2 regions of the Bacillus kalamii genome follow, and region 1 is predicted to be linked to the other one. Evidence: predicted binding sites of a transcription regulator. Region 1 holds the regulator's gene; the other holds the start of a gene.
What was found. The regulator LexA, encoded in region 1, represses DNA repair genes until DNA is damaged. The targets are predictions, from matches to a motif close to CGAACATATGTTCG.

Region 1 (6,398 bases):
TCCACACCTACTGTATGGCCGTATTCAGGGTGCCCGGGCGTTTTACTCCCCCATTGGCGGAATTGCTTCAAATCTTCCATGCTCACACCATAATGTGATAAATGCAATAAACTATATAAAAGCATAGAACCGTGTCCAGCTGAGAGGACAAAGCGGTCTCTATTGAACCAGTTCGGATTATTAGGGTTATGGTTCATATACTTTGTCCACAAAGTGTATGCCATAGGGGCAGCGCCCATAGGCATACCAGGATGTCCGGAATTCGCTTTTTCAATCGCATCAATTGAAAGAGTCCGAATACTATTAATAGATAGCTCTTCGATTTTTTTCATGAAATGTTCTTCCCTTCCAGGTTGAATTTAGTCACTTCTATAATATAGTTGTTAAGCCGGTTATACAACATTAATAGTGAGATAATTACAAATAGAGAAACAATTCTTGTATGCGCGAGAAAAAGCGGGGAAAATCATATGCAGAATATACAGAAGCCCTTTGGAAAAGGATGTAAAGGGCTTAATGCAATCTATTTTTCTGTTCCTTAATGCGTTTGACCTTCTCAGGTGTTACATCATTTCCCTCGGGATCCAAGACAGTCAGGTTTTCGATCGTGTTTGCCATGGAAGATCTGAATGATTGCAGATATTCGCTTCGAAGCTTAGTTTGTTCTTTAGCTTCATCTGGCGTTAAGCCTTCATTTTTTGATTTTTTTGAGAGTTCATTAATTCTTGCGATTTTTTCTTTAGATAGCATAGTGACGCTCCTTCATTTAAGGTTTTCCTTATCATTGCCATGTTATAAGAAAAAAATAAAAGTCGCAAGTGAAACTGCTTCTATTCTTTTTGGCTATCTATGTATTCTAAATATCTTCTGTTAACTGTTGCCTTAGAAACCGGATAACCGAATCCCCTTAATGTCGCAGCTATATCAGCAAAAGTCAGGCCGCTTTCTCTGAGGCGAACAATTTCCCCAACAGGAACATCCTTTTTTTCAGGTCCTGTAGACTGGTTATTGGATTTGATATTCCTTTGGGGTCTGTATCCTTCCGCTACTGCTTTTTTCATCCCGCGGCTTATTTTTATGTTATGTAGTTTGCGCTGGTATTCCTCTACAATACCAACAATTTGTAAAACCATTGAATCTCCTTCCGATAATTCCAGTTCACCTTTTTGTGAGTAGGCTATGATCTTTACTCCTTCCTTGATGATGCAGTGGAGAAGCGCGATTTTAGCATTGCCCCTTCCGAGCCTGGTTTCATCCTGTACAAAAACAGCATCTGCCTTTTCCTCTTTAATAGCATCCAATAAAGTGAACACACCATCACGATCCAATTGGTAACCGCTCGCTTTTTCTTTCACGATCCCCATAATTCCATAACCCATTTCCTTGGCTAAAGAAACAAGTTCGTTTTCCTGCCGTTGTAAAGAGCTTGACTGCGTTTCTTTGTCTGTACTGACCCGGCAGTAAATGATTGCTTTTTTCATTTCCAAATCCTTTCTTTCCATCTATTTATAGTTCTCATTCCATTGTTAATTGAGTCAAATTTTCTTTTTGTTTCTTCATCACGGGTACTTTAATTACATCGCCCGCTTTCAGGACTTCACCATTCATTTTATTGGTTTGTTCTATATATGCAATAAAATCAGGTATTTCCATTTGTTGATCATTGTATCTTTCAGCAATTCCCCATAAGGTATCGCCGCTGCTTACTTCTATTTCAATATAGGATTGATTTCCTTTTACATTTAACATAACAAAATAGACGACTGAAAATAATAATATTACAACAAAAAATAATAGGGAAAAAGAATGCTTACGAATAAAATAATTCATTATAATCTCCTCCTGAAAAGTATGCGAATATTTGTTCGCTCTTCACAATGGATTATAATACGAACACTTGTTTTCTGTCAATAAAATTCAAACATATGTTTGTATCCTTAAATATACCATGCTATAATGGACACAAACAGTATTGAGGTGAGGTGTATCAATGAATAAATTATCAAAGCGCCAGCAGGACATACTTGACTTTATCAAGTTAGAAGTGCAAACAAAAGGATATCCGCCTTCTGTCAGAGAAATTGGAGAAGCTGTAGGTTTGGCTTCCAGTTCGACAGTACATGGTCACCTGGCCCGGTTGGAAAGTAAAGGATTGATTCGCCGTGACCCTACCAAACCGCGCGCGATTGAAATACTAGATTTAGAGGAAGAATCTTTCATCCCAAAACGGAAGCCTGTCAATGTGCCCTTGGTGGGTAAAGTAACTGCCGGCCAGCCTATTACAGCGATCGAAAATATTGAAGAATATTTTCCTTTGCCCGAACATCTTGCAGGATACGAGCAGAATGTCTTCATGCTTGAAATATCGGGCGACAGCATGATTGAAGCTGGCATACATAATGGAGATTATGTCATTGTGCGCCAGCAATCCACCGCCTTAAATGGGGATATAGTTGTCGCAATGACTGAGGATGATGAGGCAACAGTCAAACGTTTCTTTAAAGAAAACAATTATTTCCGCCTTCAACCGGAAAACTCATCACTAGCCCCTATCATTCTTGATAAAGTGTCTATTTTAGGAAAAGTGATAGGATTGTACCGGGAAATCAACTGACTGCAAGCGTTCTTTCAAGTGATTTATATCATGAAGGAACGCTTTTTCTGTATTATCGCTGCCTTCTTTCATATTAAATATTCAAATAGAATGCTATAATGAAGCTATGTCAAACTTTAGGAATGATATAATGGGAATAAACGTTTTCCTTGATGATTTCCGTACGTGCCCCAATAATTATGTTCTATGTACCAATATTGATGAATGCCTACACATACTGAAAAATTATCATATAGACTATCTTTCTCTCGACCATGATCTCGTGAATAAAAAAAGGAACGGCTCGATGTTGGCTAAAAAAATGGTGGATTTACAATTATTCGCTAAGCATATTACTATACACTCCGCCAATTCGGTTGGTGGGAAAACGATGTATAACTGTTTTAAGGATGCACAAAAAAACCTGAAAATGCCGCTAAAAATAGGCATTTCCTTAAAACCGATGCCGCTTTATTAGCCATCACAGAAATAAGATAAAGAGGCTTGGAGAAACCGTATTTCTCCGTAAGAAAAAACCGGACTGCCATGTGATATTCTTTGAAGAATTTCACATTGGTTCGGTTTTTTTTTACTTTTTGAATTTCTTCATATAGCGTGGTTCTGCTTGAAGGGTCGGCAACACTGATATACAACGCCCTATTATAGTTGCCTTGTTCTTTTTCTATCCTCCCCTTTTCCCCTTCTCTTTTTACTTACTTTTCAAACTATTATTCATCTTTCTACACATTTATATATTAGAATAATAAATAGAAAGGGGGAAAACCATTAATGAACAAGAAGAAAAAAGTAATCATGACTGCTGAAAAAAGAGAGCAATTAGATCAGTTACGCTTGAACATCCAGTTAAAAACAACACCATTCTTACAATCGGCTTATCTCGCCGATAACTTGCCACAAGTACTATGGGACAAAATCAGACAGGCGATTCTAGAAGACCAAATCTGTTGTCATATTTGCTCATCTTCTAAGGGCAAGTCATACTTATTTACAGATTGGGATTTTGATTATACAAATCAAACAGTCTCCATTAAGTCCATTAAACCTTTATGTTACTCTTGTTTTTGCCTTCAGGATTACGAAACATCACTCGGTTTCTTGGATGAACAGGAACGCACGGCATTAATTCAGCACTTCTTACAAGTGAATAAATGTAAAAAAGACATCTATCAGTTGCATTTACGCGATTTAAAGATAAAACAGCACGCTAATTATACAACCGTATTTAAAGAGGCTGAACAGATCAGTTTAGGCAATATCGAGCAATTGCCGATGTTTATCAATACATTAATGGATACCCAAGCACAACATAAACAAAGTGTTGCTGAGAAAGCCGTTATTAAAGTAGATCATCAAGTCCCTTTTCATCGGGAAATAGAAGAGGCATTAAATGAAATAAGAATAAATAAACAGCAGTGCCTGCTCTCCTCATTATGATGGAGAGTTTTTTATACTTACACGTAAATTTCATTTATCAATCACTTAAACGTCAACTTTTTTGCCCATTTTTCCAACTGCTTTTTAGGATGAATCCTTATTTAATACCGTTCCCGTTTAAATATTTTTAGTAAATAAACCCAAAAATAGGTAGACAACTAGTACCAGTTGATTTGTTTTTTCATACCATACTAGTGAATCAAAACATTAATGAATGGAGGATTTCTTATGTTTCTAAACAAACGGAATTCAGGCGGCTGGGGAAACTGGGGAAATATGAATGATTGCGGTTGCGGATCCAATATGGGACCTTCCAACATTGGACCTTCCAATATGGGGCCTTCCAATGTAGGACCTTCACAAATGGGGCCTTCACAAATGGGGCCAGGCACTGGTCCGTGGGGATCACAGGTCTCTCCAGGCAACACGCAAATGTATCCTACCCAAACAGCGCCTTCTCAAGTGTCGCCAACACAACATTCGATGAACAAAAATGTCTTTAAAACTGTTGTTCCTAACATCCACCCTTCGCATACCACTACGGTAAATAAGCATATCATTCAGCATCAGCATTATTTCCCCCATACAGAATCTTGTGTAAACGAATGCTGTGTAGAAAACGTGATTTGCCAACCGCCACCAAATCCTTGCTGCTACCCAAGACCTTATTAAAAAAAGCCCTTTATGGGCTTTTTTATTGTGAAGATGACTTCGCCAAACAACTCCATTTTTTATTCTCTCCTTAATTATAGAAGGGCAATGGAAAACGAAGATCTTTTATGGAAACAAAACAGCAATCACATCCATTTAACTATTAATACAGGCAACTACCTAGCATTTTTAGAAATGAGGGAAGTGATTAGCTTATGTGTTCTTATGCAACTAGCAAACTCTCTGTTTGTTTAATCCATTTTCTTAGGAAGGATCTAGGACTGCCCCTAACTAAGAAAGTGATGGAGACTTTTTCTTTTCATAAATACAAAACCAGTGGTCATATTGATTTTCTGCATCTTTTTCTTGCTTTACACATTCAGTACACACCCATTCGCTAGATAATAACGGGAAAAACGTATCAACATAAGGCAACGTAATATCAACAATCGTTAAATAGATCCGGTCAGTATAAGAAAAGAATTGTTTAAATACAGTTGAACCTCCAATTATATATAAATCATTGTCGGCTTGCTCAGCTAAGATATCCTCAATAGAGTGTTTCACTTCTACTTCATCAGGAAAAACATAGTCTTTCCTGCGAGTCAGCACTATATTTCTCCGATTATGTAACGGCCGGCCTATCATTTCATAAATCTTCCTGCTCATTACCACAGAATTGCCCTCCGTCAATTCCTTGAACAAGAGTAAATCTTTTTTCAATCTCCATGGCATCTGATCGTGAATACTGAATTCTAGGTTTAAGCCTACACAGGCAATCATATTAATACTCATATGGATATATCACTTCCTTTAGCTAGTGATTCTGACTACTTCTTTATAAGAATAATCCCGAAAAAAAGAATATGAAAGCTGTTTGGCTATACAAACATATACCTCCCCCGCTTACCATACCCTCTTTAACCCACTTTTGTATTATTGTAGCATAAGCTCCGCAAGACATCCTTTTCCTAGCTCCAAAACAATCCAAACCATTATACAAGTGCCTATATATAATTAATTCACAAAAAAATGAAACTTTTTAGGCCGCTCAATCGTCTATATAAGTATAAATATATTTTGAACGGAGGAATGTAGTAAATATGCATAATACTTTCTTATATGCTGTTCTTTTAATCGGGTTGTCTGTATTGGTAAGCGTTCTTTCCGTACAGGTAGGGACTTGTTTTCTCATACTATCCATCTTAACCATAACAGTTAAAAACACAATTGACCGAAAATATGGCCACTTACTGAAAAAGAAAGAATACGCCTCCAAATAACCAAAAAAAGCAGAAGCTATGCGGCTCTGCTTTTTTCTTTTAATCAAATGTTTATTGAATAACCAGCCTTTTCTTTTCCTTACCTTTTGCTTTTTTCCATCGTTCGTATTTTTCGCGCTTTTTCGAACACCCAAAATCAGTTGTTGCCTGAATGAGATTATTAACAATGGATGCAGTCGCCCATATGGAAATAGCTCCAACAGCCAAAGCGGCAATTACTTCATTAGAAGATATCTCAATAGAAGTATGTTCGGTTTGGATTTTCATTTGAATGCCTCCTTTATTATGATTTAGAATAAGACAAGTCTATCAATAATTGATGATGTAAAGGCAAACTGGAAATGTCAATATCGGAACATCGGGATATGTTCATTTAAACTTATCTTCTAAAGGAATAAAATATTTTTCGATTCCCT
Region 2 (6,398 bases), on a different contig from region 1:
GGTTTTGAAATTCTTCGCAAACTTCGTGAGGAGCATATTGAAACACCGACAATGTTCCTGACGGCAAGAGATTCCTTAGAGGATCGAGTGAAGGGGCTGGATCTTGGCGGTGATGATTATTTAATGAAGCCGTTTCAGGCGCCTGAATTAGAAGCGCGCCTTCGCGCATTGCTTCGCCGGAGCGGTTCTTTTACGAACGAACAGACCATCCGCTACAAGGGAATTGAATTGCTGGGGAAAGAAAATGATATCCTTGTCGATGGCCAGCCGATTAAATTGACATTGAAGCAATATGAGCTGTTAGAGTTTTTTATCGGAAATGTAGGCTCCATCCTAACAAGGGAACAGATTTATGACCGGATATGGGGCTACGATTCCGATACGACAGTCGGAGTCGTCGAGGTATTCACGCACCATTTACGCAAGAAGCTCGAGCCGTTCGGCTATGATAAAGATATTAAGACAGTCCGGGGCATCGGCTATATGCTCAAAAAGGAATAGGAGAAAAAGGAATGTTTCAGAAAACCAGAATCAGGCTGACCATTCAGAACTCTATGATTTTGATCCTGATCATCGGGGCTATTGCGGCGACAGTCTATTCCTATATGCAGGTATTGCTTTACAGTGATCTAGACAAGGATTTGGAAGAGTTGATCGGCCAGTATGAAACGACGGTTAAGAAAGGCTATATCCCACTGGAAGCCACTCTTACGAAGCCCACCTTTATCCAAGATCCGCGTGTATCTGTCCTGCTATGGGATAAAGACGGCAAAATGATCAAAATTGATGATGAGAATACATTATTCACGAAAAACCAAAAAGAATTCAAACCGGACAAGCAGCATAAAATTGAGGAAAAAACGGCGAAAGGTTATTATTTCAGAACTATTTCTTCGAACTTTTCGACTAAATACGGCGACTTTACGGTCCAGCTTGTGCGCAACGTCAATTCTGAACAGGAAATGATCCAGCGTGTAGGTCTTGTCCTGACGGTTGGGACATTGATTGGAGGAATCATGGCAATCGTGGCGGGATTTTATTTGGCGGGGGTGGCTCTTGTTCCGATCAAGGAAGCGTGGAATAAGCAGCAGCAATTTGTTTCGGATGCATCCCATGAATTGCGGACGCCTTTAGCCGTGATCCAGTCCAGGGCCGATTTACTCCTGCGTACACCAGCCGCCACTGTGGAGGATAAAGCGCTTGAGATATCGATTATTTCAAAAGAAATCAGACGGCTTACGAAATTGGTGAACCATTTGCTACTGCTGGCAAGGGCCGATACCGAGCGGGTGAATATAAATAAGGCAGAATTTGATACGATTCATCTTTTGAACGAAGTGCTGGAAAATTACAGCGAGCTGGCTGAAATGCAAGGTAAAACGGTAAAGTTGAATACAAGAGAGCAATCACTTATGATGAAGGGCGATGAAGAAAGAATCCATCAGCTGATTGTTATTCTGCTGGATAATGCTTTGAAATTCACGGATGAAGGCGGAGAGATTACCGTTCTCTGCAAGAAATCAAATAACAGCATCGATCTCTCAGTAGCGGATAATGGAAGCGGCATTGCCAAAGAGGATATTCCATATATTTTTGACCGGTTCTACCAGGGAGAAAAAAGCCGTACAATGAATGAAGGTACCGGATTAGGCCTGTCAATCGGCAAATGGATTGTCGACCAGCATAACGGAAAAATCAAAGTGAACAGTGAAGAAGGAAAAGGGACTATTTTTAAAGTGTCTTTCCCTAAATGATGGATAATCGAGTGAGAATAGAAGCTAAAAATTCCCTTTTTATGTTATAATCGAGGTAGCTTGATCATTATTACTAATGGGATGAGCAAGGAGATGAGGAAATGGGCTGGTATTTTTCAGCTTTGCTATTGCCGGCGCTATTAGTCTACATTCTTTCCAAAGTCACATATAATCCTTATGTTGGCTTGGCACTGACTGTTGCCTTAATTTCAGCATCCGCTTACGCGGGCTATACGCATACATGGCCCATTATCATAATAGATGCCTGCTCCATAACATTTGGGTTATGGCTGTCTAAAAGATATATGAAACAACCGAAACGCAGAAGCACCTGAAGGGGTGCTTCTCTTCTTTTTGTTTCGTGTCAATAAAGCCGGCTGTACAAATGCGAATGAACGTTCGTTTATTGATGGTTATATTCTGTGTGTTTGTGGTAGAATGTCTATATAATACACAGTTCGTGCACAATAGATGAAGAGATTGTTACAGTAGGAGGCCGGAATCCAATATGAAAGAATTTGAATTAGTATCGAAGTATTCCCCTCAGGGAGATCAACCTCAAGCCATTAAAACGTTAGTTGAAGGCATTCAGAACGGCAAAAAGCACCAGACGTTGCTTGGGGCGACAGGAACAGGGAAAACGTTCACTGTGTCCAATGTCATTAAGGAAATCAATAAGCCTACTTTGGTGATTGCCCACAATAAAACGTTGGCAGGCCAGCTTTATAGTGAGTTCAAGGAATTTTTCCCTAATAATGCTGTCGAATATTTCGTCAGTTATTATGATTATTACCAACCGGAAGCCTATGTTCCGCAAACAGACACTTTCATTGAGAAGGATGCCAGCATCAATGATGAAATAGATAAATTACGCCACTCTGCCACATCGTCTCTTTTTGAAAGAAACGATGTTATTATTATTGCCAGTGTTTCTTGTATTTACGGTTTAGGTTCCCCGGAAGAATACAAGGAAATGGTCTTATCGCTCCGTACAGGCATGGAGATAGAGCGCAACGCTTTGCTCCGCAAGCTTGTGGACATCCAATATGAGCGGAATGACATAGATTTCAAACGCGGGACATTCAGGGTACGCGGAGATGTAGTGGAGATTTTTCCTGCTTCACGCGATGAGCATTGTATCCGGGTTGAATTTTTCGGCGACGAAATTGACCGGATTCGAGAAGTGGATGCGCTGACCGGCGAAATCATTGGTGAACGTGACCATATCGCCATTTTTCCGGCATCCCACTTCGTAACCCGCGAAGAAAAAATGAAGAAAGCCATCGAAAATATTGAAAAGGAATTGGAAGAACAGTTGGCTGTCTTCCGTGAGAATGGCAAATTGCTTGAAGCGCAGCGCTTGGAGCAAAGAACCCGCTACGATTTGGAAATGATGAGAGAGATGGGGTTCTGTTCAGGAATTGAAAACTACTCCCGCCATTTGACGCTTCGTCCGGCTGGTTCCACACCGTATACATTGCTCGATTACTTTCCGGAAGATTTTCTTCTGGTAGTGGATGAATCGCATGTTACTTTGCCGCAAATACGCGGCATGTACAATGGTGACCAGGCAAGAAAACAGGTGCTGGTCGATCATGGTTTCCGATTGCCGTCCGCAATGGATAACCGTCCACTTCGCTTTGAAGAGTTCAAAGCGAAGGTCGGGCAATCCATCTTTGTATCGGCGACACCGGGCCCTTATGAGCTTGAGCATACACCGCAGATGGTCGAGCAGATTATCCGTCCGACCGGATTGTTGGACCCTACAATTGAAGTCCGTCCGATTAAAGGGCAAATTGATGATTTGATTGGAGAAATACAGGATCAGGTCAAACGCAACGAGAGGGTACTGATTACCACATTAACGAAAAAGATGTCCGAAGATTTGACTGATTATCTGAAGGAAATCGGCATTAAGGTACAGTACCTGCATTCCGAGGTGAAGACTCTGGAACGGATAGAGATTATCAGAGAGCTGCGGATGGGCAAATATGATGTCCTTGTGGGGATTAACCTTCTCCGGGAGGGATTGGATATCCCGGAAGTTTCATTGATTGCTATACTGGATGCCGATAAGGAAGGCTTCCTGCGGTCAGAGCGGTCGCTCATCCAAACAATTGGACGCGCGGCCCGTAATGCAAACGGACGGGTCATCATGTATGCCGATAAAATAACAAATTCGATGGAATTGGCTATTACAGAAACGAAAAGACGCCGAGCCATCCAGGAAGAATATAATGAAAAACACCATATTACACCGACTACGATCCAGAAGGAAATCAGGGATACTATACGCGCTACCCATGCTGCAGAGGAGCAGGAAGGCTACAATGTAGATCTGAAGCTGGATAAGCTGGATAAGAAACAAAGGGAAAAGGTAATTGCAGACATGGAGCTGGAAATGAAGGAAGCTGCCAAGGCGCTGAACTTCGAGCGTGCTGCTGAATTGCGCGATCTCATACTAGAGTTGAAATTGGAAGGGTGACGAACGAATGGCGATGGAACGTATAGAAATCAAAGGAGCTAGGGTCAATAATCTTCAAAATATAGATGTCACTATCCCGAGAGATAAACTGGTTGTCTTAACCGGTTTATCCGGATCGGGTAAATCCTCCCTGGCGTTTGATACCATTTATGCAGAAGGGCAACGGCGTTATGTCGAATCACTTTCTGCTTATGCAAGACAATTCCTTGGGCAAATGGATAAGCCTGATGTAGATACGATAGAAGGATTATCACCGGCAATCTCCATTGATCAGAAGACAACGAGCCGGAATCCTCGCTCGACAGTTGGGACAGTAACGGAGATTTATGATTATCTGCGCTTATTATATGCCCGCGTGGGCCGTCCAACCTGCCCGACGCACGGCATTGAAATCTCATCGCAAACCATTGAACAAATGGTGGACCGGATTATGGAATATCCGGAGAAAACGAAAATGCAAGTATTGGCGCCCGTTGTATCTGGACGGAAAGGAACACATGCAAAAATCTTCGAGGATATTAAGAAACAAGGCTATGTCCGAGTGAGGGTGGACGGAGATATGTATGATGTCTCCGATGAATTTGAACTGGAAAAGAATAAAAAACATGATATTGAAGTCATCATCGATCGGATTGTATTGAAAGAAGGCATTGAAGCCCGTCTGTCCGATTCACTGGAAAGCGCATTGAAGCTTGGTGGCGGAAAAGTCATTATCGATGTAATCGGCCAGGAGGAACTTTTATTCAGCGAGCATCATGCTTGTCCTATCTGCGGTTTCTCGATAGACGAACTTGAACCGAGACTTTTCTCTTTCAATAGCCCATTCGGCGCTTGCCCCAGCTGTGATGGTTTGGGCTCGAAAATGGAAGTGGATGTAGACCTTGTCATTCCCGATAAAAATGTCAGCTTGAGAGACGGTGCTATAGCTCCTTGGGTGCCAACAAGTTCGCAGTATTATCCTACGCTGCTGGAGACAGTGGCGAATCACTACGGCATTGATATGGATATACCAGTGAAGGATTTACCGAAGAACGACCTGGATAAGATTCTGTATGGGTCAGGCAAGGATAAAATCTATTTCCGCTATGAAAATGATTTTGGGCAAGTACGGGAAAATTATATCCAATTCGAAGGCGTCATCCACAATGTGGAACGACGGTTCAAAGAAACATCTTCTGATTATGTCCGTGAGCAAATGGAAAAGTATATGGCTGAGCATGCTTGTCCGACATGTAAGGGATACCGACTGAAAAAAGAAGCGCTAGCTGTCTTGATTAACGGACAGCACATCGGGAAAGTAACGGCATTAAGCATTGAGGATTCCTATCAATGGTTCAGCCACCTTGAGCTGACCGAAAAAGAACAAAAAATCGCAAAGCTGATCCTTCGTGAAATCCAGGAACGATTAGGTTTCTTGGCGAATGTAGGGCTGGAATACCTGACCCTTCACCGTGCAGCCGGCACGCTGTCCGGCGGGGAAGCACAGCGGATCCGTCTCGCCACCCAAATAGGATCCCGATTGACAGGCGTCCTGTATATCTTGGATGAACCTTCCATCGGCTTGCATCAACGTGATAATGACCGCTTGATTGAGACCCTGCAAAATATGCGGGATATCGGCAACACGTTGATTGTTGTCGAGCATGATGAAGATACGATGCTTGCGGCAGACCATCTGATTGATGTCGGTCCAGGTGCGGGTGTCCATGGCGGCAAAATCATTTCTGAAGGTACACCGGAAGAGGTCATGAAGGATCCAAATTCTTTAACGGGCCAATATTTGTCCGGTAAAAAGTTCATCCCGCTTCCTGATGAAAGAAGAAAGCCTGATGGACGGTATATTGAAGTTAAGGGTGCGAAGGAAAATAATCTTAAAAACGTCAATGTCAAATTTCCGTTGGGAACTTTTACGGCTGTTACTGGAGTATCCGGATCAGGGAAAAGTACGCTTGTGAATGAAATCCTCCATAAATCCCTTGCGCAAAAGCTGAACCGAGCGAAAACCAAACCGGGTGAACATAAAGAAATAAAAGGGATTGAACATTTGGATAAGGTCATTGATATTGACCAATCGCCGATTGGCAGAACACCTCGGTCAAATCCGGCCACATACACCAGTGTGTTTGATGATATTCGTGATGTATTCGCCTCAACGAATG

Region 2: a site for LexA is predicted at 2,143-2,156, ahead of uvrB (excinuclease ABC subunit UvrB). Genes of this name have one in related genera too.

Annotation. Positions count from the first base shown of each region.
Region 1 is NZ_JBDFMI010000001.1:2,123,924-2,130,321, forward strand. It holds gene tkt (transketolase) at 1-332, opposite strand, end outside; gene ABC357_RS10570 (DUF896 domain-containing protein) at 514-750, opposite strand; gene ABC357_RS10575 (YneB family resolvase-like protein) at 831-1,481, opposite strand; gene yneA (cell division suppressor protein YneA) at 1,516-1,830, opposite strand; gene lexA (transcriptional repressor LexA) at 1,991-2,614, shown strand; gene ABC357_RS10590 (cyclic-phosphate processing receiver domain-containing protein) at 2,745-3,071, shown strand; gene ABC357_RS10595 (hypothetical protein) at 3,383-4,048, shown strand; gene ABC357_RS10600 (CotD family spore coat protein) at 4,277-4,720, shown strand; gene ABC357_RS10605 (dihydrofolate reductase) at 4,991-5,494, opposite strand; gene ABC357_RS10610 (hypothetical protein) at 5,803-5,982, shown strand; gene ABC357_RS10615 (hypothetical protein) at 6,034-6,249, opposite strand; gene ABC357_RS10620 (hypothetical protein) at 6,352-6,398, opposite strand, start outside.
Region 2 is NZ_JBDFMI010000006.1:47,621-54,018, reverse strand. It holds gene ABC357_RS18120 (response regulator transcription factor) at 1-501, shown strand, start outside; gene ABC357_RS18115 (sensor histidine kinase) at 513-1,754, shown strand; gene ABC357_RS18110 (CsbA family protein) at 1,856-2,089, shown strand; gene uvrB (excinuclease ABC subunit UvrB) at 2,263-4,239, shown strand; gene uvrA (excinuclease ABC subunit UvrA) at 4,247-6,398, shown strand, end outside.